Regions from separate parts of the Colwellia sp. BRX8-9 genome, predicted to be linked through region 2. Evidence: predicted binding sites of a transcription regulator. Region 2 holds the regulator's gene; each other region holds the start of a gene.
What was found. Region 2 encodes MetJ, which represses methionine synthesis genes. Its sites were predicted from a motif close to TAGACGTCTAGACGTCTA; they were not measured.
Positions count from the first base shown of each region.

Region 1: a site for MetJ is predicted at 3,941-3,958, ahead of H4J70_RS01335 (cystathionine beta-lyase). Genes of this name have one in related genera too.
Region 3: a site for MetJ is predicted at 5,346-5,363, ahead of metA (homoserine O-succinyltransferase). Genes of this name have one in related genera too.
Region 4: a site for MetJ is predicted at 5,496-5,513, ahead of metK (methionine adenosyltransferase). Genes of this name have one in related genera too.

Region 1 is NZ_JACGVN010000001.1:267,434-275,927, forward strand. It holds gene secD (protein translocase subunit SecD) at 1-1,138, shown strand, start outside; gene secF (protein translocase subunit SecF) at 1,135-2,055, shown strand; gene H4J70_RS01330 (GNAT family N-acetyltransferase) at 2,146-2,667, opposite strand; gene H4J70_RS01335 (cystathionine beta-lyase) at 2,726-3,910, opposite strand; gene H4J70_RS01340 (DNA polymerase II) at 4,032-6,545, opposite strand; gene dinG (ATP-dependent DNA helicase DinG) at 6,686-8,494, shown strand, end outside.
Region 2 is NZ_JACGVN010000011.1:41,200-49,693, forward strand. It holds gene metL (bifunctional aspartate kinase/homoserine dehydrogenase II) at 1-2,136, opposite strand, end outside; gene metB (cystathionine gamma-synthase) at 2,177-3,334, opposite strand; gene metJ (met regulon transcriptional regulator MetJ) at 3,518-3,847, shown strand; gene H4J70_RS10975 (hypothetical protein) at 3,870-4,223, opposite strand; gene H4J70_RS10980 (malic enzyme-like NAD(P)-binding protein) at 4,470-5,711, opposite strand; gene H4J70_RS10985 (adenylosuccinate synthase) at 6,269-7,567, opposite strand; gene H4J70_RS10990 (DUF2065 domain-containing protein) at 7,712-7,900, opposite strand; gene hflC (protease modulator HflC) at 8,098-8,494, opposite strand, start outside.
Region 3 is NZ_JACGVN010000028.1:10,763-19,256, forward strand. It holds gene H4J70_RS17880 (peptidoglycan DD-metalloendopeptidase family protein) at 1-63, shown strand, start outside; gene rpoS (RNA polymerase sigma factor RpoS) at 150-1,073, shown strand; gene mutS (DNA mismatch repair protein MutS) at 1,138-3,717, opposite strand; gene recA (recombinase RecA) at 4,055-5,092, shown strand; gene metA (homoserine O-succinyltransferase) at 5,548-6,495, shown strand; gene metH (methionine synthase) at 6,555-8,494, shown strand, end outside.
Region 4 is NZ_JACGVN010000018.1:39,011-47,504, reverse strand. It holds gene H4J70_RS14825 (efflux RND transporter permease subunit) at 1-2,881, shown strand, start outside; gene H4J70_RS14820 (rhodanese-related sulfurtransferase) at 3,145-4,125, shown strand; gene metK (methionine adenosyltransferase) at 4,218-5,405, opposite strand; gene murI (glutamate racemase) at 5,536-6,384, opposite strand; gene H4J70_RS14805 (ABC transporter substrate-binding protein) at 6,488-7,189, opposite strand; RNA gene ssrS (6S RNA) at 7,790-7,971, opposite strand; gene zapA (cell division protein ZapA) at 8,064-8,372, opposite strand.

The sequences.
Region 1 (8,494 bases), on a different contig from region 2:
AGAAACTATGCAGCAAACATTAAAAACGATGCGTGGAAGAATAGCTGAGTTGGGAATAACCGAAGCGGTTACACTTCAACAAGGTAAAAACCATATTCGTATTGAATTGCCTGGTGTTCATGATCCCGAGGAAGCAAAACGTATTATAGGTGCCACGGCATCACTTGATTTTTATCAGCTTGCCGAAAACTCAAATGCAGCAGGTATATTACGCATGGCGGACGAACATGGCAGAACGTTTACCTTAAACAGTCAGGTAGTTTTTTCAGGTAGTAATATCGAAAATGCTCGCGCAGGACAAGATCAAATGAGCATGCCTTTAGTCAACCTCACCTTAGATGCCTTAGGTGGTAAGAAGATGTCGCAATTTTCTAAGCAAAATATTGGTAATGCTATGGTGACGGTGTTTTCTGAGTTCTATCGAGATGCTGGTGATCAAATGGTCAAAAAAAGTAAAATAATTAATGTTGCCACCATTCAACAACACTTAGGTTCACAGTTTAGTATTACCAACATGCCCAGCCAACATGCGGCACAAGAACTGTCATTATTATTGCGAGCAGGTTCGCTAACAGCGCCAGTAACTATAGTAAAACAGCGCACCATTGAAGCGACACTCGGCGAAAATAATATCAAAAATGGTATAAAAGCACTGAGTATAGGCATGGGGTTTACTTTGTTATTCATGGTTTTTTGGTATAGAACTTTGGGGCTTATCGCTAATGTAGCGTTAACATTAAACTTAATAAGCTTACTAGGGTTGATGTCGTTACTCCCTGGGGCAGTACTAACACTTCCGGGTATTGCTGGTTTAGTATTGACGGTTGGTATGGCTGTAGATACCAATGTACTTATCTTTGAGCGGATAAAAGAAGAGTTAAAGCGTGGACATAAAGTGCTCTCAGCTGTTGAGCAAGGCTATAAAAGTGCATTTTCAACAATTCTTGATGCCAATGTAACCACCATGATCACTGGTATTATTTTATACACCATAGGCAACGGCCCAGTAAAAGGTTTTGCCCTTATTTTGTGTTTAGGTATTTTAACCAGTATGTTCACCGGCGTTTTTGTTTCTAAAAGTTTAACAAACCTTGTCATTCGAAAAAATAAAGCTCAATTATTAGGTGTTAATGTATGAAAAATTTTAAAATAAATAGCACGTCTAAATTAAGTGTTTTTCGCCTAGTGGGTTGTTTTATAGCTATGATTTTTGTTGTTATAGCGCTAGTAGGACTATTAAATAAAGGTTTAGCACTTGGTTTAGATTTTACCGGTGGTTACTTAACTGAATTTTCAACCGAGAAATCACTCAGTCAACAGGATATGAATAACTTACTCAGTAACTATCTTCCAGAAAGCTTTAAACTGACCTCTGCAGAGCAAGGGACTCATTGGAGTGTTCAACAAGCAGATAATAACGTCAGTTTACAAGATAAGGCATGGCTATCTGATTTTGCTGACAAAAATCAACTAAACATTAGCCCTCAAGATGCTATTTACATTGGCAGCCAAGTCGGAGAAGACTTAATTAACCAAGGTGGCTTAGCACTATTAACCGCAATCATTGTTATCTTAATGTATTTGTCTTTTAGATTTGAATGGCGTTTAGCTGCGGGGGCTGTTATTGCCCTTTTTCATGATGTACTTATTGTACTCGGGCTTTTTGCATGGTTTGGTATCCCCTTTGATTTAACAATATTAGCGAGTTTATTAGCTATTGTAGGTTACTCGTTAAATGACTCTATTATTGTCGGTGACAAAATCAGAGAAATAATGAAATCTACCCATGACACCACAATAGATGAAGTGATCAATCAAGCCATTAAATCAACCTTAGTGCGAACGATGATCACCTCAGGAACAACCTTAGTGACTATTATGGCTGTATGGGGTTTTGCCGGGGAGTCTTTAGCGGGGTTTTCTATTGCGCTATTTTCAGGGATTTTAGTGGGCACTTTCTCTTCTATTGTAATTGCGGCAACAGTGCCACAATTACTCGGGCTAACCGCTGATTATTATCAACAAAAAGAGCTAGAGGTTTGTCCTTTACCCTAATGTAAACGGTTTGAGAGGAAATTGGCAACACTAGGATATTTACACTTAAGTCCATATCCTAGTGTTAAACGTTACTGTCTTTAAAGTTGGTTACTGTTCAAAAATTGAAGCCAGTCTAACTTTATAAAGATTATTGGTTGACCCATAAAACTCTATAGTCTGTTCAAATACAAAACCAAGCTTTTTTAATAATACGTTAGAGGGAGTATTTTCTAGTGAGGTGATCGCGACAACATTTGCTGCATAATTATTGTCATAAGCAACTTTTAATACGGCTAATGAGGCTTCTCGAGCAAAGCCTTGCGAACAATATTCAGGTAACAAGGCATAACCTAAGTCAGGGAATTCCAATTCAGTCCGCTTTAACAAACCACAGAGTCCAATCGGTGTATTATCACTTTTCAAAGCGACTAAATTTAACCCAAAACCCTGTTCGCTATAGCTTGCTAGTGGACCATTAACTAAGTAGGCAATTGCATCTTTAGTCTCTCTAACCCCTTTATCACCAATGTTTTTAATAAAAGCATCATCATTCAATAATTGCAGAACAAATTCATGGTCCTGCTCATTCAGGTGCCTAATGGTTAACCTTTGTGTTGTGCATAGCAGCATGTAAATTCCAAACTTTTAACGCGTAAAGCCTAAGCTTTATTTTTTAATAAAATACTGTCTAAGATTTATTTTCTAAGGCAGTGTTCAATCTATCAAAGCCTCGAGCAAGGTCGGCAATTAAGTCATCAACATCCTCTAAACCTATATGCAGGCGAATTAATGGATATTCATAATTCCACTTTGTCGCTGTTCGCAAACGCCCAACATTGGTATTACCCAAAATTAAACTTTCAAAACCGCCCCACGAATAGCCCATTTTAAAATGTTCCATACCATCAAGTAAGGCATTAAGTGATTGCTTATCACCGCGGGTTAACACAAATGAAAACAAACCGTTAGCACCAGTAAAGTCACGCTTAAAATATTCATGGCCCGGACACGATTCGAATGCAGGATGAAGAATAACATCAACTTCTTCGCGTGTTGCTAACCAATTAGCCACTTTTAGCGCACTAATTTGATGTTGTTTTAAACGCACACCTAAGGTACGAATGCCACGCATTGCCAAATATAGATCATCGGGTGAAGTACATTGCCCCATCAGATAACTGTTTTCACGCAGTTGTGGCCAATACTCTTCAGTGGCTATTGCCGTACCTAACATCACATCTGAATGACCAACGATATATTTAGTCGCTGCTTGAATCGAAATATCGACACCATAATCAAAAGGTTGAAAATTAACCCCTGCAGCCCAAGTATTATCGAGCATAACCATACAGCCATGCTGGTGAGCAACTTCAGCTATACCGGGAACATCTTGAACTTCCATGGTAATAGAGCCAGGAGACTCTAAGAAAATAAGTCGGGTGTTTTCTTTAATAAGTCTGGCTATATCTCGGCCAATAGTTGGATCGTAATAAGTCGTTTCAACGCCAATATTGACCAATATTTTATCGCAAAAATCACGCGTGGGTTCATAAGCCGTATCGACCATAAGGATATGGTCACCGGTTTTAACAAACGAAAGAATAGCATTAGTGATCGCCGCAGTACCCGATGGATAAATGGCACAACCAGCGCCTCCTTCGAGATCAGTCATAGCATCGGCGAAAGCAAAAGCCGTTGAGGTGCCTCTTCTGCCATAGAAAAGTACTTGATTACCACGATTTGCTGTTGCGTGATTCATTTCTTTAACCGTATTAAAAACAACGGTTGATGCACGTTCTACTGGGGGATTAACAACGCCACGTGTCCATTTTGATTTTCGTCCCGCATTGACTATTTTGGTATCGTTGATCATGATCTTTCATCCTAAAACATAAAATTCATTTAGCCATCTAAATAGCTAACTCAATAAAGTCACCTTATGATCTTTCCAAGCATGATGCACGATTTATTTATATTAATTAAAACAGCAGAGGCTATTGAAACAAGTTCATTTGATCACTGGTTAATTTTTCGAAACTACTCCCGACAAAAGGTAAAATAGCATCAGCAACGGTCGCTAATTGCCGATCGATATAAAACTGGTAATCGAGTGGCGCGTTAACATAACCTTTTGCTTGCGGTCCAGAAGTCGTGATCAAGTACTCTATCCAACCACGTTGCTGATATTTTAGCGGTTGCTTATTTATCTTGTTTATATCATCGGCTAAACGTGCCGCTTTCACATGTGGAGGCACGTTTTTAACGTAATGATCTAACTGCCTACGAATGCGTTTACGATACACCAGTAAATGATCTAATTGCCCTGCTGATGTTTGAGTAACAATATTGCGTACATAGTCAGCAAAAGGTTCGCCATTAAATATTTTTAAATACAACTCTCGTTGAAAAGTTTTAGCCAGTTCAGTCCAATCGGTGCGGACGCTTTCTAAGCCTTTAAAAATCAATTCTGATGAGCCATTCTTTTCTACAATGCCAGCATAACGCTTCTTAGTACCGACATCTTGCCCTCTGATGGTTGGCATCAAAAATTGGCTAAAATGTGTTTCAAACTCAATTTCAAGTTGGCTTTCTATCGCAAATTCTTTTTTAAGCGTTGCTTGCCACCTAAGATTAATTTTATCTTGTAAGGTTTTACCCAGCTTTTGACATTGCTGGTGACTAAAATCATCGTCAACACTGACAAAAATAGAATCGGTATCACCATAAATAACTTGATAACCATCATCTTCTAGCCACATTTTAGTGGTGATTAATAATTCATGGCTTCGTTTAGTGATTGAGCCCGATAAACGTGGATCAAAAAATCGACATCCCGTAGAGCCTAAGACCCCGTAAAACGAATTCATAATAATTTTTATCGCTTGCGACAATGCCGCATTTTTATCTTTTTTAGCGATATCACGCTCTAACCACAACTCATTAATAATTTCAGGTAAAAAATGCTTATCTCTAGAGAAATAAGCACCATCAAAACCTTTGATACTAGTTTCAGGTGATTGTAAACCTTCAATTAGGCCCATAGGATCAATATTAAAACTTCGAATAATAGAGGGGTAAAGACTTTTAAAATCAAGTACTAAAACATTTTTATATAAACCCGGAATAGAGTCCATCACATAACCACCAGGAGAAATTAGCCCTTGCAAGCCATCGCCCATATTGGGCGCAATATAACCACTACGGTGTAATTTAGGTAAATATAAATTGGTAAACGCTGCCACAGAGCCGCCAATACGGTCTATAGATAAACCAGTTAGTTTGGCGCGCAAACGCGTGAATTCTAGTAATAGAGATTGTTCAAAGATCAGGGTAACTAAATGGCAATCTTCAAGGTTATAAGCGGCTAAAGCTAGCTTGTCATTGGTAAAGTTGTCGTTAATCTCTTGCATTCTATTGTCAACATCATCAACCTTCTTCCCTTTACCTAATAAGGCATTGGCAACAAAATCAAGGGAAAAACTTGGAAAGTTATAAGTCGCGTTTTTTAGTAAATCAATACCATCAAGGACCACTCTGCCAGCGACATCAATAAATTTTTGCTCATTTTGACTACCGCCTGCCGAACGTGTTCGCCAGCGAGGTGACTTATCATTGCGGCCGATATTAAAAGGGATATTATAAATATCACAGCGTTTTTGTAGCAAATTAAAATCAAAGTTAATCACGTTCCAACCAATAAAAATGTCGGGGTCGTGGATTTTTATCCAAGCGATCAGCTCAGCGAGCAACGCTTGTTCATTGTCAAGCCAAACGATGTGCTCTGCGATTTCTGTCGCCTCAGCGTCAGATAACTTGGACTGCGTTATTTTTGCTAAAAACTTGTTTTGATCACCGATCATCAAAACACATTTTATCGGCTTACCATCAGACATTTTATGAGAATGTAAGCCAATAGAATAAAGCTCCCCTGCCATTGAACACTCAATATCAAGTGATACCATAGTTAAAGCAATATCATCAAGTAACTGAGTCTTATCCGTTGCACGGCATTTGTCACTATAAAAGGTAGCAAAGTTAGTCTGTGAAAACTGTTTGGCAGATTCGGTTACCGATGAAGCTGTTAACCGAGGGATAAATTCAATACCAGCGGTAATAAAGCGCTCCATTAAAAAGCGTTCATCAGGGCGAAAATCGTCTTCATAGCATTTTATTTGGGCTTGTTTTAAAACATCGCGTGCGCGATAGAATTCACGCATCGTTGAAAAATAAAAGCCACTGACGAGTTGTTGATTAAAGGTTTTAAGCGCAAGCGGGGTAACTTTAGCCGTTACTATTCGCTGCTCCGACAGGAGACTTTGCGCGAGTAGTTGCTGCGTTTGTTCAACAAAAAATAATGCCTGTTGATTTTGCACAATAACATTAACAGCACCTTGAAGGGTTTTAACCCATAAAGACAATTCGATACCTTGTTTGGTATCATAGGCTTGACGGGTTAATAAAAAGCCATAATTCAAGCTAGGCGTTAATTTTTCTACAGTTAATGACATTAATTATTTTAATTCGTTGCGGATAACGATAAACTGTTAATACATACAGCAGTATATACTCATCCTATTTGAAGATACAGGATTCAGCCTATTTAACTGGAATGAGTATATAACCTAATGAACCCTAAATGGCTAACAGCATGCTAAGCGATAAAATTAAAGTAGCAATTCGCACATCGTATAAAACCATTGGTGAAAATTTAGAAAACTTTCATCCAAGAAAACAGCAAACTTTTTTGATTGCCGAAATAGCTAAAACTCTTGCGGGAGAATACGATAAAGCGCGAAAAATTATTACCATAGAAGCCGGCACCGGTACGGGTAAATCCTTGGCTTATTCATTAGGCGCTATTCCGTTAGCGATGTCACGTCAAAAAAAGGTCTGTATTTCTACTGCAACAGTTGCGCTACAAGAACAATTAGTGGATAAAGATTTACCCTTCTTAAAAAAACATTCAGGCTTAGATTTTAATTTCACCTTAGTCAAAGGTCGCCAACGCTATGTTTGTCGGCAAAAATTAGCGCTGGCTGTCAGTCAAGACGATTCACCTCAGGCCGGTTTCACCTTTGCGCAAAAACCTAATGCCATGGATATAAAGCTATTACATCATTTACATAAAGCGTTAACGGATAATAAATGGCAAGGCGATCTAGATTCTTGGGCTGACCCTATCCCTCATCATTTATGGCAACAAATTCAATGTGACAAACACAGTTGTTTAAAACATTTAGCCGATCACACCCATTGCCCTTTTCATAAAGCTCGAGAAACCATGGAGTCTGCCGATGTGTTGGTCATTAACCATAGTTTATTACTGGCTGATTTAGAGCTTGGTGGAGGTGTTATTTTACCCTCGCCAGAAGACACTTTTTACATTATTGACGAAGCACATCATCTGCCTAAAGTAACCCGTGATCATTCAAGTGCGAATGTTGCCATTAAAGGTGCCATTGATTGGCTAACTAAGTTAAAAGAAACCGGCGATAAGATGGCAAAATTAATAAAGTCGACTTCGGCCATTTCACCCTCGTTAAAGTTAGGGGACGATTGCCAAGATTTATTAATGGAAATGCAAAAAGTAGCGAGCTTTATCGAAAACAATCAGGCGTTATATTTCAATGAAAAAGCTAAAGAAAATAGCCGTTTCTCTCGTGATGACGAGGCGGCATTATATCGTTTTGAAAACGGAATCGTTCCACCGAACTTAAAAAACTCAGCTAAAGATTTAGCAGAGCTCAGTAAAAAATGTTTAGGACATTGCAACAAGCTATATAACTTATTGATGGAGTCAGTGAAAGACGGGGAGTGTAAAATGTTTGTTGCCGAGCCCTTACTTGCAGAAGCTGGTTTTATGATCCAACGGTTAGAAAATTTCAACTCACTATGGAAAATGTATGCCAAAACAGACAGTGAGAAAGGCGCTCCAATGGCAAGGTGGTTCGAAAAACTGACAGGGAAACGTAGTGACTTTTTAGTGTCGGCTTCCCCTATTGAAGTTGGCTTTACCCTTGAAGATATTCTCTGGTCAAAATGTGAAGGGGCGGTATTATGTTCAGCCACTATTTTAGCATTGAATTCGTTTGAGCATTTTCGACGCCAGGTCGGTTTACAAATTAATGATGGCACCCAATATCAAAAAGTCGACTCTCCGTTTGATTATCAAAACAATGCGCAACTTGTTATCGCTAAAATGAAAAATGAGCCAAGTAGCCCTCAGTTCACCGATGAATTAATTAATGAGTTACCGGCGTTAATTAAGCAAGAAAAAGCCTGTTTAGTGCTATTTTCTTCGTATTGGCAAATGGAGCAAGTAGCTAAATCCTTACGAGAGCAGCACAAAATGGAGATTCTAGTTCAGGGTGAGCAGTCACGTCAGCATATTATAGAGGCCCATAGAAAACGCTGTGATGAAGATAAAACCAGTATAATTTTTGGCACACAAAGTTTT
Region 2 (8,494 bases):
AGCAAAGTAACTGTCCAAGTCTGCTGACTTTGCTAAAAATTCCGTCGTTGATAACCCTTGTAAGGATTCTGGCACTAAATTTTCGCATTCAATATCATCAAGTGATAATTCAAAACCTGCCATACGCGCTAAGATCAGTAATTTTCGTTGCACATCTCGCCCAGACAGATCTTCTCGTGGATCGGGTTCAGTGATCCCTTGAGATAAGGCATCCATTAATAAGGTTGAAAACGGTACACTGGCATCGTAGGTTTCAAATAGCCAAGAAAGCGTGCCTGAAAAAATTCCTGATATTTCCGTTATCTTATCGCCACTTTTCAATAAATCGTTAATGGCAAAGTTAACCGGTAAACCGGCGCCAACAGTAGTACTTCCTAACCATAAGCTTTTATTTTCAGCCGCGGTTAATACTAAGTCATTATAGCGAGCGGTACTGGCAGAAGCCGCCCATTTATTGGCACCAATAACATGAATACCTTCTTTAAAGAACTCACTGTACAAATCACTAAAATGTTCGCTAGGGGTGATATCGACAACAATTAATTCGTCGTAAGGATGGTTCGTTAACCACGACATCAATAAGGCATTATCACAAGGCGTAGCATCTCTTTCATAGAGCGACATTGCTTGATTAACATCGATACCATCGGTATTAAGCAGTGCTTTTTTAGAAGTGACTAAACCGACTAAATGAACGTTCTCTAACACAGAGACTCGATTGAGTTGCGCGGGTAACAAGTCTAAGAATCGTTGACCTATATTACCAAGCCCTGAAACAACAACACCTATGTGTCGAGCGTCTTTAGTCATATCATAATGAACATTATTAAGTAACTCACCGGTACAACTCTGCTGAAGAATGGCGATAATACTATGCTCACTTAACGAGTTCACCACCTGCAGTACATGAGTATGTTTGAGGGCACGTTTAAAACGCGCTTGGATATTACCTTGATTTACCACACTATGACCAACAATCGCTATAATCGACACCGGTGTGAATGATACTTCGGTATCATGACTCGCCAGCCACTGACTCACTAATTTTTGTTGTGTTTGGTGGATAACCATAAAGCCTTGCTGAACATCACTACATATCGCAGAAAACTCATTACTGGCTTGTTCACCAAACGAACCGGCTAAACTGGTCGATTTTACCAGTAACAAATCGTTAAGCGAGGTAACCGACAGTTCCTGTTTAGCAATTTGACCAAATTTTCCTATCTCTGTACCAGAAATTTCAGGATCAAAGCTACTTGCTACATGAAGGTGTGTGCTGTGGTTAGTGAGCGGCTGTAAGGTTTTTGCATGCAGAACCGGGTTACCTAAGCGGCCCAATTCTTTCGCGACACCATTAGGTAAGCGATGTAATTTACGGGCAAGTGGTACAATACGAGGATCGGCACTATAAATGCCATCAACGTCAGTCCATAGGGTAACATTCAGCGCGCCCGACAGTGAGGCAATAATTGTTGCTGAATAGTCACTACCATTACGACCTAAAGTACAGGTTTCACCTTGAGAATTTTTAGTGATATAGCCAGTAATAACCGCCAACTTTCCTTTTTGTAAGTTCTGCTGAAAATTTTGACTACTTTGCTGATTGTCGACTGCACAGTCTTTATCATTATTGATAACCAGAAAGTCACGCGCATCAATAGCATAACTTGGACAAACTTTTTCACTTAACACCGCCGATAGTAAACGCGCCGACCACAGCTCACCAAATGCCAACATATCTGCATGGTGTTGGCTTGGCTGATCAGATAACCAAGCCGTTAATTGTGTTATATCATCAGACAAAACCTTGATAAGGTCTGCTGCACTGCTAGGGTTCAATAACTCACCAATTAATGTGCTTTGTGATTTCTGTAGTGTTTCAATAGCCAAAAACAGCTCGTCACTTTTTTCAAGTGCGAGTTTATAAATATTGAATAAGTCATCCGTAGTGTTTCCATTTGCCGAAACAACAACTAAATCATTTAATTGACAGTTTTGACGAATAATATCAACCACACGTTCAATACATTGGGTAGTTGCTAAGCTACTGCCACCAAATTTATGTACATGAATAGCATGCTTCGCCAGTTGATTATTCCCTGATGATAATTGTTCTACTGTATTTGACTGTGTCATTTTCACTCATTAATTCTTCTACTAAAAATAGTCTACAACTTTAAATTTGGCTTGCCGATAAAGCTTGTTCTAAGTCATTAATAATATCACTAACATCTTCAATACCGACAGAAATTCGGATTAAAGATTGAGTAATACCCGCTGCAATTTGTGCTTCAATTTCCATACCTGCATGGGTCATCGTTGATGGATGACTGATTAAACTTTCAACGCCACCTAATGACTGTGCCAAGGTAAAGAGTGATAAGTTGTCAAAGAGTACTTTAACCGCTTCAACACCACCTTTTATTTCGAAACTCATCATAGCGCCAAAATCTTTTTGCTGACGCTTAGCAATTTCGTGTCCCGGGTGATTTTTTAAACCAGGAAAGTATACCGCGTTAATTGCTCGATGATTTTCTAAGTATTTTGCAACAGCATTAGCATTTTCTTGATGCTGTTTCATGCGCAGTGGTAAGGTTTTTAAGCCACGTAATGCCAGATAACTGTCGAAAGGTGAACCCGTAATACCAATACAATTTGCCCACCACGCTAGCTCTTCACCCAGTTCTTTTTCTTTTGTTACTAACACCCCACCCACAACATCACTATGACCATTAATATATTTAGTTGTCGAGTGAAAAACAATATCAGCACCTAATAATAGCGGTTGCTGTAACAAGGGAGAAAGAAACGTATTATCTACTGCCACTAAAGCACCAACAGCATGACTGGCTTGAGTAACCTTTTTTATATCAACCAGCCGTAATAATGGGTTACTAGGTGACTCAATCAAAACTAATCTTGGCTTTTGTTCAAGCGCTTGCGCTAACGCTTGATCATCGTTTTGATCAACAACAAGCACATTAAATAAGCCACGTTTTGCTAGGTGGGTAAACAAGCGATAACTTCCACCATAGCAATCATGTGGAATAACAACCGTATCTTTTGTTGTCAGTAACTGACAAATTAAGTGCACCGCTGACATTCCTGTGCTGGTAACAATGCCTACAGCACCCTGCTCTAAATCAGCGATAGCTTGTGCAAACGTGCTTCGAGTGGGGTTGCCTGTTCTGGAATAATCAAATTGGCGCTTATTGTTGAAGCCTTTTAAAGCATAAGTACTCGATAAATGAATGGCAGGAACAACCGCACCGTGATGTTCATCACTATTAATGCCGGCTCTAACAGCTAATGTTGCTGGTTTTTTGCTTGTCATTTTTTGCTCCAATCGGGCAGTAAAATCAAATAGATGTTTGGACGTCTATAACTCTAAACGCTTTACTTTTGTCGGTCAAGAACTTTAGACTTCTAAACTTCTACACATTCGTTATTGACTCAACGCCAACAACCAGTAAAATCTAACTTATAAAAAGTAATTTAGCTAAACAAAGGTAATTAAATGGCAAAGTGGAATGGCGATTATATAAAACCATACGCCGAACATGGTAAAAAAAGTGAGCAAGTTAAAAAAATCACGGTCTCAATCCCGTTGCGGGTACTGAAAGTGTTAACGGATGAACGTACTCGTCGGCAAGTTAACAACTTACGCCATGCAACTAACAGCGAATTGTTATGTGAAGCTTTTCTGCATGCTTTTACCGGACAGCCTCTTCCTGATGATGGCGATTTAACAAAAGACAATACAGAGATGCTACCTAAAAGTGTGCGCGAAGCCTTAATAGCAAAAGGTATTACCGACTTCAGTCAATTTGAAATTGAAGACGAGTAGCTAAGGGTCTTAATACACTTCCTCAAAAAGACGCTCTGGCGTCTTTTTTTATGCCCATACGGTAAGCATCTACAATAGCCAATAACCAACAAGTTAGTAGTGTATAGGTTAATATACTCATTAAGATAGGGTCAACAATAATGGGATTTTTTGACATCTCTGCGATCAGTGCTTGGCTATTGAGCGCAACGTCACCTGATTTAACTTTATTAATAAGTGGCTGATATTGCCTCATCACTTCTTCAATATACAAATATACTGTCACAGAAAAACTTAAAATAAATAACGTAGCCCGTCGATAAGCGTGACACATTAGTTGGCCAATACCCGGGTAAACAAGTGCTGAGAGTAAAACGGCTTTCGTTGAAGTTTTCATTGTTATTCGTCCTACTCAATATTGTTATGCTTTGCCATCGGTGACATTATCTACAGAGGTGCAAGTATTAATGATTTGTCAGGAATATAGATGACGTACAAGAGGTAACTGCTCCTGCGTTACCCTATTTCTTAATTCCTACTTTCTGCGTCCATGTAGTAACTGCACCATGACCTACTATTTGTCATAAATAAAAAAAGGAGAGTCGAGCTCTCCTTTTACAGCGTTATTAATAAATACTACTGATTATGCCATATAGTTTTCAGGTAATTCTAGGGCTGCCACTCCAGACTCAACCGCCGCTTTAGCAACGGCAAGCGCTACTCGACCACACAAACGTGGATCCATCGGCTTAGGGATAATATACTCCTTACCAAAGGTCAAACTTTTCTCACCACTAGCATCTAACACTTCTTGCGAAACAGGTTCCTTTGCTAATTCACGAATTGCATGAACAGCGGCAATTTTCATCTCATCGTTAATCGTTCTAGCGCGAACATCTAAAGCGCCACGAAAAATAAAAGGAAAACATAACACATTATTGACCTGGTTAGGGTAATCAGAGCGACCCGTAGCAATAATAAGATCATCACGAACAGCAAGCGCTAATGAGGGTTTTATTTCAGGATCTGGGTTTGAACAAGCAAAGATAATTGGATTGGGTGCCATTAATTTTACATGCTCAGCAGAAAGTAGATTGGGTCCAGAAACACCAACAAATACATCTGCGCCATCGATAACATCTTCAAGGGTACGTTTATCAGTATTATTAGCAAACATACGCTTATATTCGTTAAGATCATCACGTCGGGTATGAATGACACCTTTAGTATCAAGCATGTAGATTTTTTCGCGCTGAGCGCCACATTTGATTAATAGTTCCATACAAGCAATCGCTGCTGCGCCTGCGCCAAGACAAATAATGTTGGCATCTTTAATACTTTTACCTTGGATTTCCAAGGCATTGATCATTCCAGCAGCAGTAACAATAGCCGTACCATGTTGGTCATCGTGAAATACCGGTATTTTACAACGTTCAATAAGTGCCTTTTCAATAGCAAAACACTCTGGTGCTTTAATATCTTCTAAGTTAATACCACCAAAACTGTCAGCGATGTTGGCGACCGTATTTATAAATTCTTCAACTGTCTTATGTTTAACTTCGATATCAAATGAATTAATACCTGCAAATCGCTTAAATAATAATGCTTTGCCTTCCATTACCGGCTTAGCCGCCATACCACCTAGATTACCTAACCCTAAAATAGCGGTACCATTGGTAATAACAGCGACGGTATTGCCTTTGCCCGTATATTTGTAAACATCATCGGGATTTGCCGCAATTGCGCGAACCGGTTCAGCAACACCTGGGCTATAGGCGAGTGCTAAATCACGGCTAGTTTCAGCGGCCGTGGTTAATTCAACACTTATTTTTCCAGGTGTTGGGAATTGATGGTAATCAAGTGCTTGTTGGCGAAAGTCAGTCATGATTGATCCTATGCGTTAGGTGAATTTATTGTCTTATATATGCCATTTTTCACGTTTTATTTTGTTTATATACAGCATAGTTTTATAGACTCGTTATCAATCAAGATACACCTTTGTCTGTGATCTTTAAAAAGTAACGGGTATATACTATTGTAATCTTACATTTTGTTCCAACGTTATTCTTATATAAAAAAGTGCTAGAAGCTATAACAAACATACCCTTAGCCCTTTTGTATTGCACATCATAAAACTAAATATTCGCTATACAGCTTAATCTATTCACCGTATTTTATGACCACTTTTATAAACTTCTTTGACTTAAAAAATTTAGCCATCGATTTTTCTTTTTTTCAATACACAACAACGAATTTATCGGTGAAGTTATCCAATTAATAATTAATCTTCATCAACGTTGTCACTATCGCTTATAACCTTGATTAATTGCTTTTGAATTTATATTCAATAATGGCCGTTGAAATAATTTATTTTAGGTAAAAAAAAACCACCTCAGGGGTGGTTTTATTCGTCTTATTTTAGAAAAAAATTATTCGCTCTAATTACTCAGCAAACGGGTTTACTAAAATAATGGTTTCATTACGATCTGGACCTGTTGAAATAATATCAACTGGTACACCTGTTAATTCTTCAATACGCTTAATGTAAGCGATCGCATTAGCAGGTAAAGCGTCACGAGAAGTTGCGCCAACTGTAACTTCAGACCAACCTGGCATTTCTTCATAAACAGGTGTAATTCTGTCATAACCTTCAGCAGCTGTAGGCGGTACAGTAATAATTTCGCCAGCTTCAGTGCGGTAACCTGTACATATTTTAAGGGTTTTTAAACCGTCTAAAACATCAAGTTTAGTTAAACAAAATCCTGTTACGCTGTTAACTTGAATGGCACGGTGCATAGCAACCGCGTCAAACCAACCACATCGACGTTCACGTCCAGTAGTCGCGCCAAATTCATGGCCTACAGTACCTAAATGTTCACCGATTTCGTCATCTAATTCTGTAGGGAAAGGACCAGAGCCAACACGTGTTGTGTATGCTTTAGTAATACCTAAAATATAATCTAAATGACGAGGTCCAAAACCACAACCAGTAGCAACGCCACCTGCAGTAGTGTTTGAAGAAGTTACATAAGGATAAGTACCGTGATCAATATCAAGTAAAGTACCTTGAGCACCTTCAAACATAATTGATTCGCCGTTTTTACGGGCTTGATCAAGAATTTCAGCGACATCGGCAACCATTTTAAGAATAACGTCACGAACTGATAAAGCATCAGCAAGCACAGTGTCATAACAAACGGGTGTAACTTTGTAGTAATGCTCTAAAGAGAAATTATGGTAATCAACAATTTCTTTTAATTTAATCGCAAATGACTCAGCACAAACTAAATCGCCAACACGTAAACCACGGCGAGCAACTTTGTCTTCATAAGCTGGACCAATACCACGCCCTGTCGTACCAATAGGCTTATTACCGCGAGCGATTTCTCGCGCAGCATCTAGAGCATTATGATAAGGAAGAATTAACGGACAAGCGTCACTAATAAGTAAACGTTCACGTACAGGAACGCCTTTGGCTTCTAACATTGCGATTTCTGTCATCAAGGCTTTCGGGCATAAAACTACGCCGTTGCCGATTAAACATTTCACATTGTCACGTAATACGCCCGATGGAATTAAATGAAGTACGGTTTTTTCACCGTCTATTACCAAAGTATGACCTGCATTATGGCCTCCTTGATAACGTACGACGTACTTAGCTTTATCTGTGAGTAAATCAACAATCTTACCCTTACCTTCGTCACCCCATTGGGTGCCTAGAACTACGACGTTTTTGCCCATGTTTTCAATTTCGATAAAAAATTAGGCGGGGATTTTATCAAAAATCAAATAGTAGTCCAAGTAATAAATGATGATTTTTAATGCAATTTAAAAATATTCAATTAACTAAAGGGGTTATGAAAAACTTTTATGTCATTCTTTAGTCTAATAACTCAGTAACCATAAAATAAATGTGCCTACGACGAGTAAGCTAATGCCAATATTACGAATAGATAAGCTTGATTGTTGCGCTAACTTTTCCATAGTGTCGCGCCACTTATTTGGAAAAAGTGCAGGAATAAGCCCCTCAATAATCAGTACCAAAGCAAATGCCGTTAATAGTGTCTCTACCATGTTATTACTCCTCAATTGCTTCTATAGGTAACTAGTCGATACGAAAAGTACAGGAATGAGTCCATCAGAAATCAGTACCAAAGCAAATGCCGTTAATAGTGTCTCTACCATGTTATTACTCCTCAATCACCTCTATAGGTAACTAGCAGATACGAAAAAGCCATGACAAGTCATGGCTTTTTTATCAAAAAAGTAGCTTACTTTTTAATTGTAGCGCCTTCTTTTAAGTAGTTAAAGAAATCACTATCGGGTTTAACCACCAAGATATCACTTTTACTACTAAAACTTTTTTCATATGCTTCAAGACTACGGTAAAAACTGAAAAACTCAGGATCTTGTCCATATGAATCAGCATAAACTTTAGCCGCTAACGCATCGCCTTCACCACGCATTTCTTGTGCTTCTTTTTGTGCTGTCGCTAACATAACAGTTACTTTAGAATCTATCGTAGCACGGATAATTTCCGCTTGCTCTTGACCTTTAGAACGATGCTCTTTTGCTACAGCTGTTCGCTCTGCTCGCATACGGTCATAGATAGAAGCACTGACTTCAGCGGGTAAGTTAATCGCTTTAATACGTACATCAATAACTTCA
Region 3 (8,494 bases), on a different contig from region 2:
CTTCATTTTGAAGTTCGCTTTCGTGGTAAATCAGTAAACCCTATGAAGTACCTGTCTAAATAACAACAAATAATAATAATAATAAATTGGAGTTAGTGTGCATATTTAATCATTGATAGTTGGCTTTGCTAAATCTTGGGAGATACAGCATGAGTATAGAAAAAGAATTGGTAAGTACTAGTGTAGATAAAAAAGAATCAACTAGATCATCATCTAAAGATAGAGAAGATGTACCATCGAATTTAGACGCCACTCAATTATATTTAAGCGAAATTGGATTTTCTCCATTACTTAGCGCTGAAGAAGAAGTGTACTTTTCTCGCCTTGCCCTTAAAGGTGATGAACCCTCAAGAAAACGGATGATCGAAAGTAATCTGCGTTTAGTTGTTAAAATTTCCCGTCGTTATAATAATCGTGGTTTACCCTTACTTGACCTTATTGAAGAAGGTAATTTAGGCTTGATCCGCGCAGTAGAAAAATTTGATCCCGAACGAGGATTTCGTTTTTCAACTTATGCAACATGGTGGATACGTCAAACGATCGAACGTGCCATTATGAATCAAACACGCACTATTCGTCTCCCTATCCATGTCGTTAAAGAACTCAATATTTATTTACGCACTTCGCGTGAATTAGTACAAAAGCTTGATCACGAACCTACCGCTGAAGATATTGCTGAAGCGCTTGATGTGCCAGTCGCTAATGTCACTAAAATGCTGCGTCTAAATGAACGTATGACCTCAGTCGATTCATCCTTCGGTGGTGAAAACGATAAAGTATTACTTGATGTTATCCCGGATGATAAAAGTGGTGGTCCAGAAGGTAGCTTGCAAACATCTGACATTAAAAATAATATTATTCACTGGTTAAACGAACTTAACTCTAAGCAACGTGAAGTACTTGCCCGTCGTTTTGGCTTATTAGGATATGAAGCGGCAACATTAGAAGATGTTGGCGTAGAAATTGGTTTAACACGTGAACGTGTTCGTCAAATTCAAGTTGAAGCGCTTAAGCGTTTACGTGATATTTTAAGTCAACAAGACTTATCGATTGAAGCCTTGTTTCAAGCGTAGATATTTTAGCTTCGATAAAACAAAAAACCAGCAATTGCTGGTTTTTTTTACTTATTATTAAGGGCTACATTTTACTTTTAAACTCAAATAATAAATCTAATGCTTGTTTGGGGGTTAAATCGTTTACATCAATTGATGACAATGACTCGAGTACGGGGTGAGTGTTATCAATAAATGAAAGTTGCTCAAAGGGTTGTTGTTCGACATTGATAACAGAAGGAGCTTGTTGTCTTTCCAGTTCAGCCAAGCGTTGTTTAGCCCGTTGAATAACGGTCTTAGGCACACCGGCAAGTTGTGCAACCTGTAAGCCAAAGCTCTTACTTGCAGCGCCTTCTTGAACGGTATGCATAAAGACGATGGTATCACCATGCTCAACCGCATCTAAATGAACATTAACCAAGCTTGGTATCTGATCGGCTAACAGGGTTAGCTCAAAATAATGACTAGCGAATAAAGTAAAGGCTTTAGTTTTAATCGCCAGCATTTCAGCGCAAGCCCAAGCAAGAGATAAACCGTCATAAGTACTGGTTCCTCTGCCTATTTCATCAAGTAACACTAAACTTTTTTCTGTTGCATTATGGAGAATGTTTGCGGTTTCTGTCATTTCAACCATAAAGGTTGAACGACCACTCGCTAGGTCGTCAGAAGCGCCAATACGGGTAAATATTCGATCAACCATACTAATGTTTGCCGCATCAGCAGGGACATAGCAACCAATATGAGCCAATAAAACAATGAGCGCTGTTTGACGCATATAGGTTGATTTACCGCCCATATTAGGACCCGTAATGATCAACATCTTACGTTCATTATTTAAGGTAACAGGATTAGCAATAAAGGGCTCACTAGTCATTAACTCAACGACAGGATGACGACCGGCTTTAATCTCAATACCGTCATTTTGGCTTAGACTTGGTTTAACATAATTTAGGCTTTCTGCGCGTTCTGCAAAGGTATTTAAAACGTCTAGTTCTGCGACAGCTTGAGCAAGTAATTGCAGTTTTTCTAAATCAGGTAACACTAAATCGAACAATTCATCATATAAACGTTTTTCTAAGGCGAGAAACTTACTCTGTGCGCTAAGCACTTTTTCTTCGTGTTGCTTTAGTTCATTGGTAATAAAACGTTCGTTATTTTTTAAGGTTTGTCGGCGAATATAATCATCAGGTACATCGTTCGCGGCAGTACGACTCATTTCAATAAAGAAGCCATGAACCCTGTTATAGCCTACTTTTAAGGAACTAATACCGGTACGTTCTTTTTCACGCGCTTCGAGTTGGGCAAGAAATTCAGTTGCTCCATCACTTAAGTCACGTAAGACATCAAGTTCTTCATGATAGCCTTTGGCAATAACGCCACCATCACGGATAAGAACGGGTGGGTTTTCAACTAAAGCATGCTGTAATAAGTCGTGTAAGTCGGGTATTGGAAAGCTTTTTGACGCTAATTCAGTGATATGTGCTTGCTGACAAGTTTGTAAATGTTGCTGAAGTTCAGGCAATTGATTTAAAGCATTACGTAAACGAGCAAAATCTCTTGGACGCGCAGAGCGTAAGGCAATGCGAGAAACAATACGCTCAATATCACCAAAAGATTTAAGTTGGCTAAATAATTCAGTCGTTAAATCTTGTGACAATAGTTCACTAATTGCATTTTGACGTGCAGTTAATATGTTTAAATCACGTAAAGGAAAATGTAACCAACGTTTTAGTAATCTAGAACCCATTGGTGTCGCTGACTTATCTAATACCGATGCTAGGGTATTTTCAAAGCCACCTTGTAAGTTTTGCGTGAGTTCTAAATTACGACGAGTTGCCGCATCTAAAATGACACCAGAAGCAGAAGACTCACAAATAATGGCTCGAATGTGAGGAAGCGCACTGCGTTGACATTCTTTTACATATTGAAATAAACAACCAGCGGCCATTAAGCCTAATGATTTATCACCAACACCAAAGCCAGAAAGTTCTTTAGTGCCAAATTGTGTATTTAGTAAATTAGTAGCTGTGTCTAAATCAAACTCCCATTCAGGTCTTCTTCTTAATCCTTGATAGCCTTTTAGTAACCCTGGCACTGAGAACGATTCACTGTAGAGTAATTCAGCAGGAGATAAACGCTGTAGTTCAGCTTGTAACTGTTCAATGGTATTTGGCTCAGTCAGTACAAAGCGACCACTGGTCATATCAAGATAAGACAGCCCAAAGCGTTGCGATGACTTATTATTACCTTCACTTACCGCAACAATTAGATTGTCATGCTTATCAAGTAATAATGCTTCATCACTCACCGTACCTGGGGTAATAACTCTAACAACTTTACGTTCAACAGGGCCTTTACTGGTTGCTGGGTCACCAATTTGTTCACAAATAGCAACAGATTCACCCAGTTGTACTAATTTTGCTAGATAATTTTCCACCGCATGATAGGGAACGCCTGCCATAGGTATTGCATTGCCACCTGTCTTGCCGCGAGCGGTTAATGAAATATCGAGCAAATCAGATGCTTTTTTCGCATCATCAAAAAATAACTCGTAAAAGTCACCCATGCGATAAAAAATTAAAATATGAGGGAACTCAGCTTTAATGGTTAAGTACTGGCGCATCATAGGGGTGTGTGAGGATAAGTCTAAGTTTGCTGTGGTCATTTCTATGCGGTAACTCATAAGTTCAATGAAAGAGTAAGGTGGCAATTATGTCATAACTGGCAAATTTAGACTCTATTTATTTAACTAAAATTTTTACTGAATACGATAAAGTTTAGGCAAGGATTTTACCGTGATAATATAAATAGTAACTTTTTGATGAGTAATAGTTAAAAGTTATCGGTGCTTGTTATTCTTTTTTTTATCAATAACTTATAAGTCACCTTGTTTTGTTTTTGATAATATAATTAAAATAGTTGTAAAAAAGCTTGATACTGTACGGTCATACAGTATACTTGCTTCATCAAAACGAAATCTTAGCAACATCGGCGGAACAAACATGAAAGATGATAAAGAAAAAGCATTAGCAGCAGCATTAAGTCAAATTGAAAGACAATTTGGTAAAGGCTCAATTATGAAGCTTGGTGATAATAACACCATGGATGTTGAAACCATTTCTACAGGTTCATTGGCGCTTGATGTTGCACTCGGTGCGGGTGGTTTGCCACTTGGGCGTGTTGTTGAAATTTATGGTCCTGAATCAAGTGGTAAAACAACGTTAACGCTTGAAGTTATTGCTGAAGCTCAGCGTAACGGTAAAGTTTGTGCCTTTGTTGATGCTGAGCATGCACTTGACCCTATTTATGCTGAAAAGTTAGGTGTTAACATTAACGAATTACTTGTTTCTCAGCCTGATACCGGTGAGCAAGCATTGGAAATTTGTGACATGCTAACGCGTTCAGGTGCTATAGACGTTATTGTTGTCGATTCTGTTGCTGCCCTTACACCAAAAGCAGAAATTGAAGGCGATATGGGTGACTCTCATATGGGATTACAAGCCCGTATGCTTTCACAAGCAATGCGTAAGTTGACAGGTAACTTGAAAAAATCAAATACCATGATTATTTTCATTAACCAAATTCGTATGAAAATTGGTGTAATGTTTGGTTCTCCTGAAACCACAACGGGTGGTAATGCACTTAAGTTTTATGCTTCTGTTCGTTTAGATATTCGACGTATCGGTGCTGTAAAAGCAGGCGACGAAATTATTGGTAATGAAACCCGCGTAAAAGTGGTTAAAAACAAAATAGCGCCTCCTTTTAAACAAGCAGAATTTCAGATTTTATATGGCGAAGGTATTAACAGCTTAGGTGAATTAATTGATTTAGGCGTTTTGCATAACATGGTTGAAAAAGCCGGTTCTTGGTATAGCTACAATGGCGATCGTATTGGCCAAGGTAAAGCAAACGCGGCTAAATCTTTAGCAGAAAAACCTGAAATGGCAAAAGAACTTGATAAGCGTTTACGCGACTTACTGTTAATTAAAAGTGTAAGAGCAAGTGAAAAACCAGCTAAAGAAGAAGAAGCTGTAGAATAAATATTACACATTAAACATAAAAGTTTAAACCATTATTAAGCCACTGTATTTACAGTGGCTTTTTTATATCTAATTAATGACTTTGCTCTCTTATGCCATCGTTCTTTAATATGCTGATATAGTGTTTTACCTAAGCATCTTTACTGCCCGAATACCCCCCCGTTTTTCTACGTAGCACTCTATTAGGCTAGTTCCACCAATATTTACTCGCTAGGGTTATAGATGACAAATAATATTAACGTAAAAAACATTATAGACGTCTATACGTTTAGATGTTGACATAGCTAAAAATACACGTACCATAAAATGATAATATTTATATATCCGTTATCATTCGTAGTGCTTGAGTTAGTCGAAACCTGTATGTTGATTGGTAGCCAGAATATAAGTTAATAAATGAAAGTAGAGAACGAAGTGTTCATGCTTGTTTGACATTATTTGATTAGGTAAACGCTATGCCCATTAAAATTCCAGATTTATTACCTGCTTTGTCTATTTTAGGTGAAGAAAATATTTTTGTAATGTCTGAGCGTAGAGCGGCAAGTCAAGAAATTCGCCCAATGAAAGTCGCTATTCTCAATCTAATGCCTAATAAAATTGAAACAGAAGTTCAAATATTACGGGTATTGTCTAATACACCTTTACAAATAAATGTCGATTTTGTGCGTATTCACGCCAATGAATCGAAACATACGCCGAAAGAGCACTTAGATAATTTTTACCGCCTCTTTGATGACATTAAAAATACTCAATACGATGGCTTAATTATAACCGGTGCACCATTGGCGTTAATGGAATACGAGAAAGTAACTTTTTGGGATAAAATTTGTGAAATATTTGATTGGGCTGAAGAAAATGTCACCTCAACAATGTTTTCTTGTTGGGCTGCTCATGCCGCTCTATATCATCACTATGGATTGCGACGACATTTAAGAAAAGAAAAATTATCTGGTGTTTTTCAGCATAGCCCCATCGACCAAAAAGAACAGCTTACCCGCGGCTTTGAAGAATTTTTTAATGTCCCACACTCACGATTTGGATATATTGATAAGTCTGATTACCTATCAATTCCTGAATTAAAAATTATAGCTGAATCTCCACAAGCAGGCGTTTATGTGGTCGCGAGCAAAAATAAACAACAAGTCTATTTAACCGGACATCCAGAATATGACTCAACCACGCTAGATGAAGAGTTTCAACGTGATCTTAAGGCTGATGTTAATGCAGTTATGCCCAATAATTATTATATTGATGATGACATAACAAAAGTGCCACACAGTTCATGGCGTAGTCATGCCAGTTTATTATTTACTAATTGGTTAAACTATTATGTTTATCAGATCACACCGTACAAGCTAGATGCAACAAATATTAAAGCAATACACCCAGACGCAGAAATATAAACAGTGTCGGATATATCTAGTCATTAAATTAAGTTTGAAAGTAAAAGTAGAGAAATCGTATGAAAAAATCAGCATCATTTAGTCGTCTTGAGCAACAAATACAAAAAAGAATTCTTATTTTAGATGGTGCTATGGGGACGATGATCCAAGCCTATAAATTTGAAGAACAAGATTACCGAGGTGAACAGTTTGCTGATTGGCATCTTGATGTCAAAGGCAATAATGATATGTTAGTGCTTACACAACCCGAGGTAATTAAAGCTATTCACTATGAATACCTTGAAGCGGGTGCTGATATTATTGAAACGAATACTTTTAATGCCACCACGATTGCGATGGCAGATTACGATATGCAGTCGTACAGTGCGGCAATCAATTTAGCGGCGGCACAAATAGCCCGTGCAGCAGCGGATGAATTCACCGCTAAAAACCCTGATAAACCAAGGTTTGTTGCCGGCGTTTTAGGGCCAACGAACAGAACATGTTCTATTTCACCCGATGTTAACGATCCTGCTTATCGAAATGTGACTTTTGATCAATTAAAAGATGCCTACATAGAATCAACGAAAGCACTGATTGAAGGTGGCTCAGATATTATTCTTATTGAGACTATCTTTGATACCTTAAATGCTAAAGCGGCTATTTTTGCGGTTGAAACTGTTTTTGATGAATTACAGTTACGTTTACCTGTAATGGTCTCGGGTACCATTACTGATGCATCAGGCAGAACATTGTCAGGACAAACCACCGAAGCTTTTTATAATTCATTGCGCCACGCAAAACCTATTTCATTTGGTTTGAACTGTGCATTAGGTCCGGTTGAACTAAGACAATATGTGGCAGAATTGAGTCGAATATCAGACTTTGCTGTTTCAGCTCATCCTAATGCAGGTTTGCCTAATGCCTTTGGTGAATACGATTTCAGCGTCGAAGATATGAATGTTCATGTCAATGAGTGGGCTGAATCGGGATTCCTTAACATTATTGGTGGCTGTTGTGGTACAACGCCAGCGCATATAAAAGGTATGGCGGATGCGGTTGCCAATGTAAAACCTAGGGAAATTAGCGCCAGGAAAATTGCTTGTCGTTTGTCCGGGCTTGAAGCGTTAACCATAGAGGAAAGTTCATTATTTGTTAACGTTGGCGAACGAACTAATGTTACTGGCTCTGCTGTATTTAAGCGCTTAATTACCGAAGAAAATTACGAACAAGCCGTCGCTGTTGCCCTGCAACAAGTTGCCAATGGCGCGCAAATTATAGATATAAATATGGATGAAGGCATGCTTGATTCAAAAGCGGCGATGATCCGTTATTTGAATTTAATTGCTGGTGAGCCAGATATCGCAAAAGTGCCTATTATGCTTGATTCTTCTAAATGGGATATTTTAGAAGAAGGCTTGAAATGTATTCAGGGCAAGGGGGTTGTTAACTCAATCAGCTTGAAAGAGGGCGAAGAAAACTTCCGTAAACAAGCTGAACTATTACGCCGTTATGGTGCGGCTGTTATTGTTATGGCCTTCGACGAACAAGGTCAAGCAGACACACGGGTACGTAAGTATGAAATATGTAAACGTGCTTATGAAATTTTAGTCAATGAAATAGGCTTTCCTGCAGAAGACATTATCTTTGATCCCAATATTTTTGCGGTAGCAACCGGTATCGAAGAGCATAATAACTATGCGGTAGATTTTATTGAAGCGGTTGCCGATATAAAAGAAAACCTGCCTCATGCGATGATTTCGGGCGGTGTTTCTAACGTATCATTTTCATTTCGTGGTAATAACCCAGTACGTGAAGCGATTCATGCGGTGTTTTTATACCACGCAATAAAAAATGGTATGGACATGGGCATTGTAAATGCAGGTCAGTTAGCTATTTATTCAGATATTCCTGACGATCTCCGCCTTGCTGTTGAAGATGTTATACAAAATAGCGATGACGATGCAACAGAACGCTTACTTGATGTGGCTGAGTCTTATCGTGGGCAAGCGGGGAGCAA
Region 4 (8,494 bases), on a different contig from region 2:
GATGTACATCGAATCAACCGCTTCAAATAATGGCTCAGCAACCATTACCGTGTTTTTTAAAGTCGGTATCGATGACAATATGGCACAGGTCAATGTGCAAAATCGTGTCGCATTGGCTCAAAGTGCATTGCCTTCAGAAGTAACACGCTTGGGGGTTACGGTTAAGAAAAAGTCTAGCTCGATGTTAATGGCGATCAATTTATTTTCAAAACAAGCTGAAATCGACCAATTATTTTTAAGTAACTATGCGACTAATTCACTAACTGAACCGTTAGGACGTATCCCTGGCGTTGCTGAAGCCAGTGTGATGGGTGAAATGACTTACAGCATGCGTGCATGGTTAAGACCCGACCGTATGGCATCATTAGGGGTTACCGTTACCGAGGTAAAACAAGCCCTTCAAGAACAAAATTTAATTGTTGCTGCTGGCAAGTTAGGTGCAAGCCCGGCATTGCCTAACCAACAATTTGAGTACTCCATTCAAGCAAGAGGGCGCTTAAAAACGGTTGAAGAGTTCGGGCAAACCATTGTTCGTGCTCGCACAAACGGTAATTTTGTCCGTTTGTCCGATATTGCACGCTTAGAACTAGGATCGCAAAACTATGGTGTTCAAGCACGCTTAAATGGCAACGAAACTGCATTCTTAGTTATTTATCAATTACCTGGTGCAAATGCAACAGAAGTTGCTCGTTTGGTTAAACTGGAAATGGAAAAACTATCAACACGTTTTCCTGCAGGGCTTGAATACGCTATCCCTTACGATACCACTGAGTTTATCTTACGCTCTATTGACGAAGTGAAAGTGACTTTATTTCAGGCGATAGTCTTAGTAGTTTTAGTAGTGTTCTTATTTTTACAAAATTGGCGAGCAACACTTATTCCGACCATCGCGATACCTGTGTCATTAATAGGTACTTTTGCCTTTATGTTGGCCATGGACTATTCGATTAACACTATCACTCTTTTTGGCTTAGTGCTGGCGATAGGTATAGTCGTTGACGATGCGATTATCGTTATTGAAAACGTAGAACGAATCCTTAAAGAAGAGCAACTTGAAATAAAAGCCGCTGTCACTAAGGCAATGGAACAAGTCTCAGGTCCTATTATAGCGACTACTTTGGTGTTACTAGCAGTATTTATTCCTGTGGCCTTTATGCCAGGTATTACCGGAGAACTGTACAAACAATTCTCGGTTACTATTTCATTTGCCGTTATCATTTCTTCTGTTAATGCCTTAACACTTAGCCCTGCGCTTTGTACGGTGTTATTAAGTAAAGATAATATGAAGCCAATAAAATGGTTAATTCCCTTTGAACGGGGTATTAAGAAGATGACTGGAGGCTATACCACAGCGGTAAATTTTTTATTAAAACGCGCCGCTCGTGTTGGTATTATTGTTGGTGTTTTATTTATGGCAACTGGTTGGTTAACAACGTCGGTACCTTCGGGGTTTGTGCCAAGTGAAGACCAAGGTTATGTTTTTCTTAATATTCAATTACCAGATGCTGCATCGAGTAATAGAACACAAGCACTTATTGATAAAATAACGCCGATAATAAAAGCTGATCCTGCGGTGACTGATGTGATTACTGTTGCTGGTTTTTCATTATTAGGAGGAGCGGGTTCTAATAATGGTTTAGGCATTATTATGCTAAAAGATTGGGAGGACAGAACTGAACCAGAATTAGCGTTACGTGCTGTTATTCAACGTTTAATGGGGCAACTTTGGACCATACCAGACGCGCAAATCATGATATTTAACCCGCCGCCTATTCCTGGGCTAGGGTCAAGTTCGGGGTTTGAATTTAAATTACAAGATAGTGAAGGCAGAAGCCCAAGTGATTTGGCGCAAGTGATGAATGGTCTTATTTATGAAGCTAATCAGCGTCCTGAATTAAATCAAGTTTTTAGTACTTACCGCGCTAATGTTCCGCAATATTTTTTAGAGGTCGATCGAAATAAAGCCAAAGCCCAAGGTGTCGCTTTGTCTGATATTTTTATTACTTTACAAGCCCAACTTGGCTCAATGTATATTAACGATTTTAGCCAGTTTGGTCGTACTTATAGAGTAACTGTTCAAGCAGAAAAAGAGTTCCGCAAAGACCCGTCTGACTTACGTCACTATTTTGTCCGTAATCAAGAGGGTGAAATGGTGCCATTAACGACACTGGCTAAGTTAGAACCTATTTTAGGACCAACAAGTATCGGACACTTTAATTTATATCGTAGTGCTAACATTACTGGGCAAGCAGCGAGTGGTCATTCATCAGGTGAGGCAATAGCTATTATGGAAGAATTAGCTGGAAACTTACCTCAGGGCTATATTTTCGAATGGGCCGGGCAGTCTAAACAAGAAATTGAGGCAGGTAATTTAGCACCTGTTCTATTTGGCTTAGCATTGTTGTTTGTTTACTTATTTTTAGTGGCGCAATATGAAAGCTGGACCATACCATTCTCGGTTATCGCAGCGGTTCCCTTGGCATTGTTTGGTTCAATGTTAACGCTGTATATCTTGGGCATGGAGAATAACATTTATGCTCAGGTGGGGTTAGTGCTACTCATCGGCTTATCGACTAAAACCGCGATTCTTATTGTTGAATTTGCCATGGAACTTAGAGCCGCAGGTAAAAGTATTATGGAAGCCGCGCTTGATGCCGCAAAATTAAGATTTAGAGCCGTATTAATGACTGCACTCTCTTTTGTGTTAGGTGTAATTCCTTTGGTTATGTCTTCGGGGGCAGGCGCTAGTAGCCGGATATTCTTGGGTGTTACCGTACTATCAGGTATGTTAGCTGCTACTATATTGGGTACTTTACTTGTGCCATATTTCTATATGATTATTCAAAGGTTGCGCGAAAAACTTAAAGGCTCACCGAGTTAACGAGTTTTTATTGAAATACTTTGCCTTTTAAAAGACTTTTCACTGTGGTGTTAAGTCTTTTTTTAGCTCTAAATAATACGATAGACAACAACTTTATAATTAAGGCGAGCGACGAGGTACTTTATCTAAATAAGCGCTTTTGATAGAATGCGCATCTTTCGACTAACATCGCTAGTAGCAGGTGTTGGTTTTATATTAATCTACAGCTCCGGATTTACGTTCTGGCTGGCTCAATGGGTATTATTACTATGCAAAATATTACTATGCAAAATATTACTGTCTGTGCACTTTATAAATTTGTGCGCTTAGAAAACTTCGAACAACTTAAATCACCTTTATTAAGCGTTATGTTAGAAAACGAGATCAAAGGTACGTTATTACTCGCTAACGAAGGTATTAACGGTACGGTTGCAGGTACAAAAGCCAGTATCGATCTGCTTTTAGCTCATTTAGAGACGGATGAACGTTTAATTAATGTTTCTCATAAATATTCATATGCTGATGAAAACCCTTTTCAACGTAGCAAAGTAAAATTAAAAAAAGAAATTGTTACTATGGGTGTTGAAGGCATTGACCCATTATTAACCGTTGGTACTTATGTGAAACCAAAAGACTGGAATGCGCTTATTTCAGATCCAGAAGTTTTATTGATTGATACGCGTAACGATTATGAAATTGAAATTGGTACCTTTAAAAACGCCGTTAACCCTAATACTGAAACGTTCCGTGAATTTCCAGAATATGTTGCCCAACATTTAGATAAAAATAAGCACAAAAAAGTGGCTATGTATTGTACTGGTGGTATTCGTTGCGAAAAATCAACAGCTTACTTGAAAGAGCAAGGCTTCGAAGACGTTTACCACCTTGAGGGAGGTGTGCTTAAATATTTAGAAGAAGTTGAACAAGAGAATTCAATGTGGGAAGGCGAATGTTTTGTTTTTGATGGCCGTGTTGCCGTTGGACATGGTTTAGAGCAAGGCCAGTACGACCAATGTTTTGCTTGTCGTTACCCGATAACAAGCGAAGAAATGCAAAGCGAACACTATGTTAAAGGTGTGAGTTGTCATCGTTGTTATGACAAGTATACCGACGAGCAGCGCAGTGGTTTCGCTGAGCGTGAGCGTCAAATAAATTTAGCGAACCAACGAGGCGAAAAGCATATTGGTGGCAATGTTCAAGATGTTATCGAACAACGACGAAAAGATAAAGTTGCCAGCAAAAAAGCACAGTCGACTAAGTCGTGATGAGCTAGGTTGCTATTTACCCTTTGAACATAAAAAAAGCGACTTATTAAGTCGCTTTTTTTATTAGGAGCCTTGATGTTTAGTCGTTAAAACTAAAAACCAGCAGCTTTTCTAAGTGCGTCAGCTTTATCAGTTCTTTCCCACGTAAATGCAGTAAAAGTATCATCACCAACAGTGACTTCAACAGGTTCACGACCAAAATGTCCGTAAGCTGCTGTCATCTGATACATAGGGTGTAACAAATCAAGCATCTTAGTAATGCCGTATGGTCGTAAATCAAAATGTGCTCTTACCAATTCAATTAATTTTGCTTCAGAGACTTTACCGGTACCAAAGGTTTCAATTGAAATTGACGTTGGCTCAGCAATACCAATGGCATAAGAAATTTGAATTTCACAACGGTCAGCTAAACCAGCCGCAACGATGTTTTTTGCTACATAACGACCAGCATAAGCAGCACTGCGATCAACTTTTGATGGATCTTTTCCTGAGAAAGCACCACCACCATGACGAGCCATGCCGCCATAGGTATCAACAATAATTTTACGACCCGTTAAACCACAATCACCTACCGGACCACCAATAACAAAACGGCCAGTAGGATTAATAAAGTATTTAGTATCTTTAGTTAATAACTCGGCAGGTAACACAGCTTTGATGATATTTTCCATCACAGCTTCGTGCAAATCTTCTTGAGAAATTTCTGGATTATGTTGAGTTGATAAAACAACCGCGTCAATCGCTACTGGCTTATTATCTTCATAAATAAAAGTGACTTGAGATTTAGCATCAGGACGCAACCAAGGTAAGACCCCTGATTTACGGACTTCAGCTTGACGCTCTACTAAACGATGAGAATAAAATATTGGCGCAGGCATTAACGTTTCAGTTTCATTGGTCGCATAACCAAACATTAATCCCTGGTCACCAGCACCTTGATCTTCAGGGTTTGCTCGGTCAACACCTTGGGCAATCTCAGGTGATTGCTGACCAATTAAATTCATAATGCCACAAGTTTCACCATCAAAACCAACGTCAGACGAAGTATAGCCAATATTACTGATAACATTACGGGTAATCGCTTCTAGATCAACCCATGCCGTGGTAGAAACTTCACCTGAAATAATAGCTACACCAGTTTTCACCATAGTTTCACAAGCGACACGAGCATTCTTATCTTTAGCGATAATAGCATCAAGTACCGCATCAGAAATTTGATCGGCGATTTTATCCGGATGACCTTCAGAAACTGATTCAGAAGTGAAAAATTGAGTAGACATATAACCTCAGAAAAATGTAATAGTTTAAAATATTTTCGAATTGGAGTTATTCTAACTGCAAGATTAACTATTTTCTAGTTTTTTTACGCCTAGATGGCTAAACGGCTAAAAATAATTATTAATTGTTCATTTATAGAGCAGGAAATTGCTGAAGGGTAACATTCTGACCAAAAAGTACTGACATCAATTTGGCTTGTTGCTGAGATACCTTAGAGCTAAAAAAGTGTTGTTGTGAAATAGATTGAGTACTTGCCAATAATCCTTGGTTTGCCAGTTGCCGAGTAAGTTGATCCGTTACGGGCTGAGCGGTTTCCATGATGGTAATTTTATCACCAACAATTCTTTGTATAAGCGAACGAACAAAGGGGTAATGTGTACAACCTAAGACTAAGGTATCTATATTACTTTGCACAAGAGGTTGCAAAAAAGTATGCAGTATTTCAAGGCACTGTTCACTTTCATGAAGGCCTTGCTCGATAAGCTCCACTAAGCCAGGGCATGGCTGAATATAAATTTCAGCGCCATTTTTATGCTTATTCACTAAAGACAGAAACCGAGTATTTATTGCGGTTGCCCCTGTTACTAACAAAGCTACCTTCTTTGTTTTACTGTGCAACGCAGCGGGTTTTATCGCTGGTTCAACGCCAATAATTGGAATTGAAACCCTCAAACGCAGTTGATCGATAGCGCTAACTGTTGCGGTATTACAGGCAACAACAATGGCTTTTACCTGTTGGCTAATCAACCAGTCAGCAATTTTATTTACCCGTTCAATAATTTCTGCTGACGACTTATCGCCATAAGGTGCAAATTGACTATCAGCCACATAAATAAGATTTTCATTGGGTAAATGCTGATGGATACACTTAGCAATCGACAAACCACCAATGCCAGAGTCAAAAATACCGATCGCTGGTGTGTCAGCATAAACTTGCCCTTGTGGTTTTTTTGATTTGTTGGCTAGATGATTTTGGGTCATGTTGTCTATTGTTATTAACTAACTGATAAAATTCGTCTTTGTTATATTGATTTTTTAGATAAAAGTAAAGCGCACTAGTCATTATTTACTAAGTATGTAGCGTTTACTGCACTTGCCACTTATTTCTCAGTTTGTCTAAAGTGCCATTTTTCTCTATTATTTTATAAGCGTTGGTATATTTAGTGACAATCTTTTTATCGCTATTTAGACTAAAAGCAAAATATAAGTCATGATTAACGACTGAGAGAGGTATAATTTTTTTTAGTCTACTTACCTCTAAATTTAATTTACTCGCTCGCGCCACTAAGGTGCTCTTTGTTCCCGTTATAAAATCAACTCTATTAAGGTAGAGCATCTGTAAGCTTTGCTCTGGTGAAACGACAGTATAAATAAAGGGGTAGTCTTCTTGCTGAAAATATTGAGCGGTACTTGACGAATTAGTGACCGCCAATTTATATTTTTTAAGTTGCTCTATATCAGTGATTGGTGTTTTAAATTTTTCTTGCAAACACCAAGCATAAATATCTTCTCTCATTAATTTACCGCCCCAAATAAATAGATTTTCTCGAACTTTGGTGCGAGATAGTGAAAAGATAAGAGTATTGGGTTGGTTAAGTGCGGTTTTATAAGCTCTAGCCCAAGGGAATACTTGTAAATCAATTTCATCACCGGTAATTTTGAATATTTCCTGCATGACTTCTACGGAGAATCCACTTAGCGCAGTATTCTCTTGATAGAATTGGTAGGGCGGTAATATCTCAGTAACAACAAGTTGCTTAGCGATACTTGATGAAGTATTCAGCATTAGCAACAGCATTACACAGAGGTATTTTATAGGCATATAAACAAGTAACCTAATTAATAACAATAAGTCTATTAAGTATATAGTAAGTTAGCCTTTTATTCTTTATTTCAGCTGTAACATTATAAATAATATTTGATAAATAAGATGTTATTAGATGCTGCGCGGGGGTATCAGGTTTAAGCCTAATATGTTTAAACCTACTATGTCTAATATGATTTTAAAAAGGATGCTTCCAAGGTGCCGCAGTCGACTTTAGTCCTGAACACCGGGTGTTGTTAGGTGCTGCGCGGGGGTATCAGGTTTAAGCCTAATATGTTTAAACCTACTATGTCTAATATGATTTTAAAAAGGATGCTTCCAAGGTGCCGCAGTCGACTTTAGTCCTGAATACTGGGTGTTGTTAGGTGCTGCGCGGAGGTATCAGGTCTAAGCCTAATATGTTTAAACCTACTATGTCTAATATGATTTTAAAAAGGATGCTTCCAAGGTGCCGCAGTCGACTTTAGTCCTGAACACTGGGTGTTGTTAGGTGCTGCGCGGAGGTATCAGGTCTAAGCCTAATATGTCTAAACCTATTATGTCTAATATGAATTTAAAAAGGATGCTTCCAAGGTGCCGCAGTCGACTTTAGTCCTGAACACCGGGTGTTCAGGGCGGAGGTATCATTTCAACCGTAGGCTTCCCGATACGAGCCGGGCTTGCACAATAGTTAATAATCAACTTCCTTAGTTAAAACTTATCGGCTCAGGGACATAGTTAACATACAAACACCCCAGAAGACGAAATTAGTATAGCTAATTTTTCAAAGCGATTTAAGTGTTTTTTTGTAACTTAAGTTTGTTTGTTTTTTTAGTGAACAGAGGTTGCTGAAAAATCAGGCTTTCTTGAGGTATTCGGAAATTACAGCTTGTTTGATAGTCGCTTGTAGTAAATCAATTTTACTTTGCATCGCAGCACGTTCATCGATAATTTCTTTACGAGCAGCTAATAAATCATTAGATAAGTTAAGTGCAGTCATTACTAGTGATTGTTCAGGTGTCTTTATAGAACAAGTTTTACTGTCTATTAGCAAACGTTGGTTTAACTCTTCAGCGGCTAATAGTAAAGACGACTCTTGCCCGCTAGGACATGAAATCTTCAGTCTTCTATTAGCAACTTCAATGGTAACCGAGTGTTGACTCATAACAGGCTTATTCTCACAAAAACATCTTAATTAATAGTAATATATACATATCTGAGCACTATAGCGATGAGCAGTACACTATGCAAGCGTTCTCTAGGGTTTTCTCCTTTTAATCTCTAGCA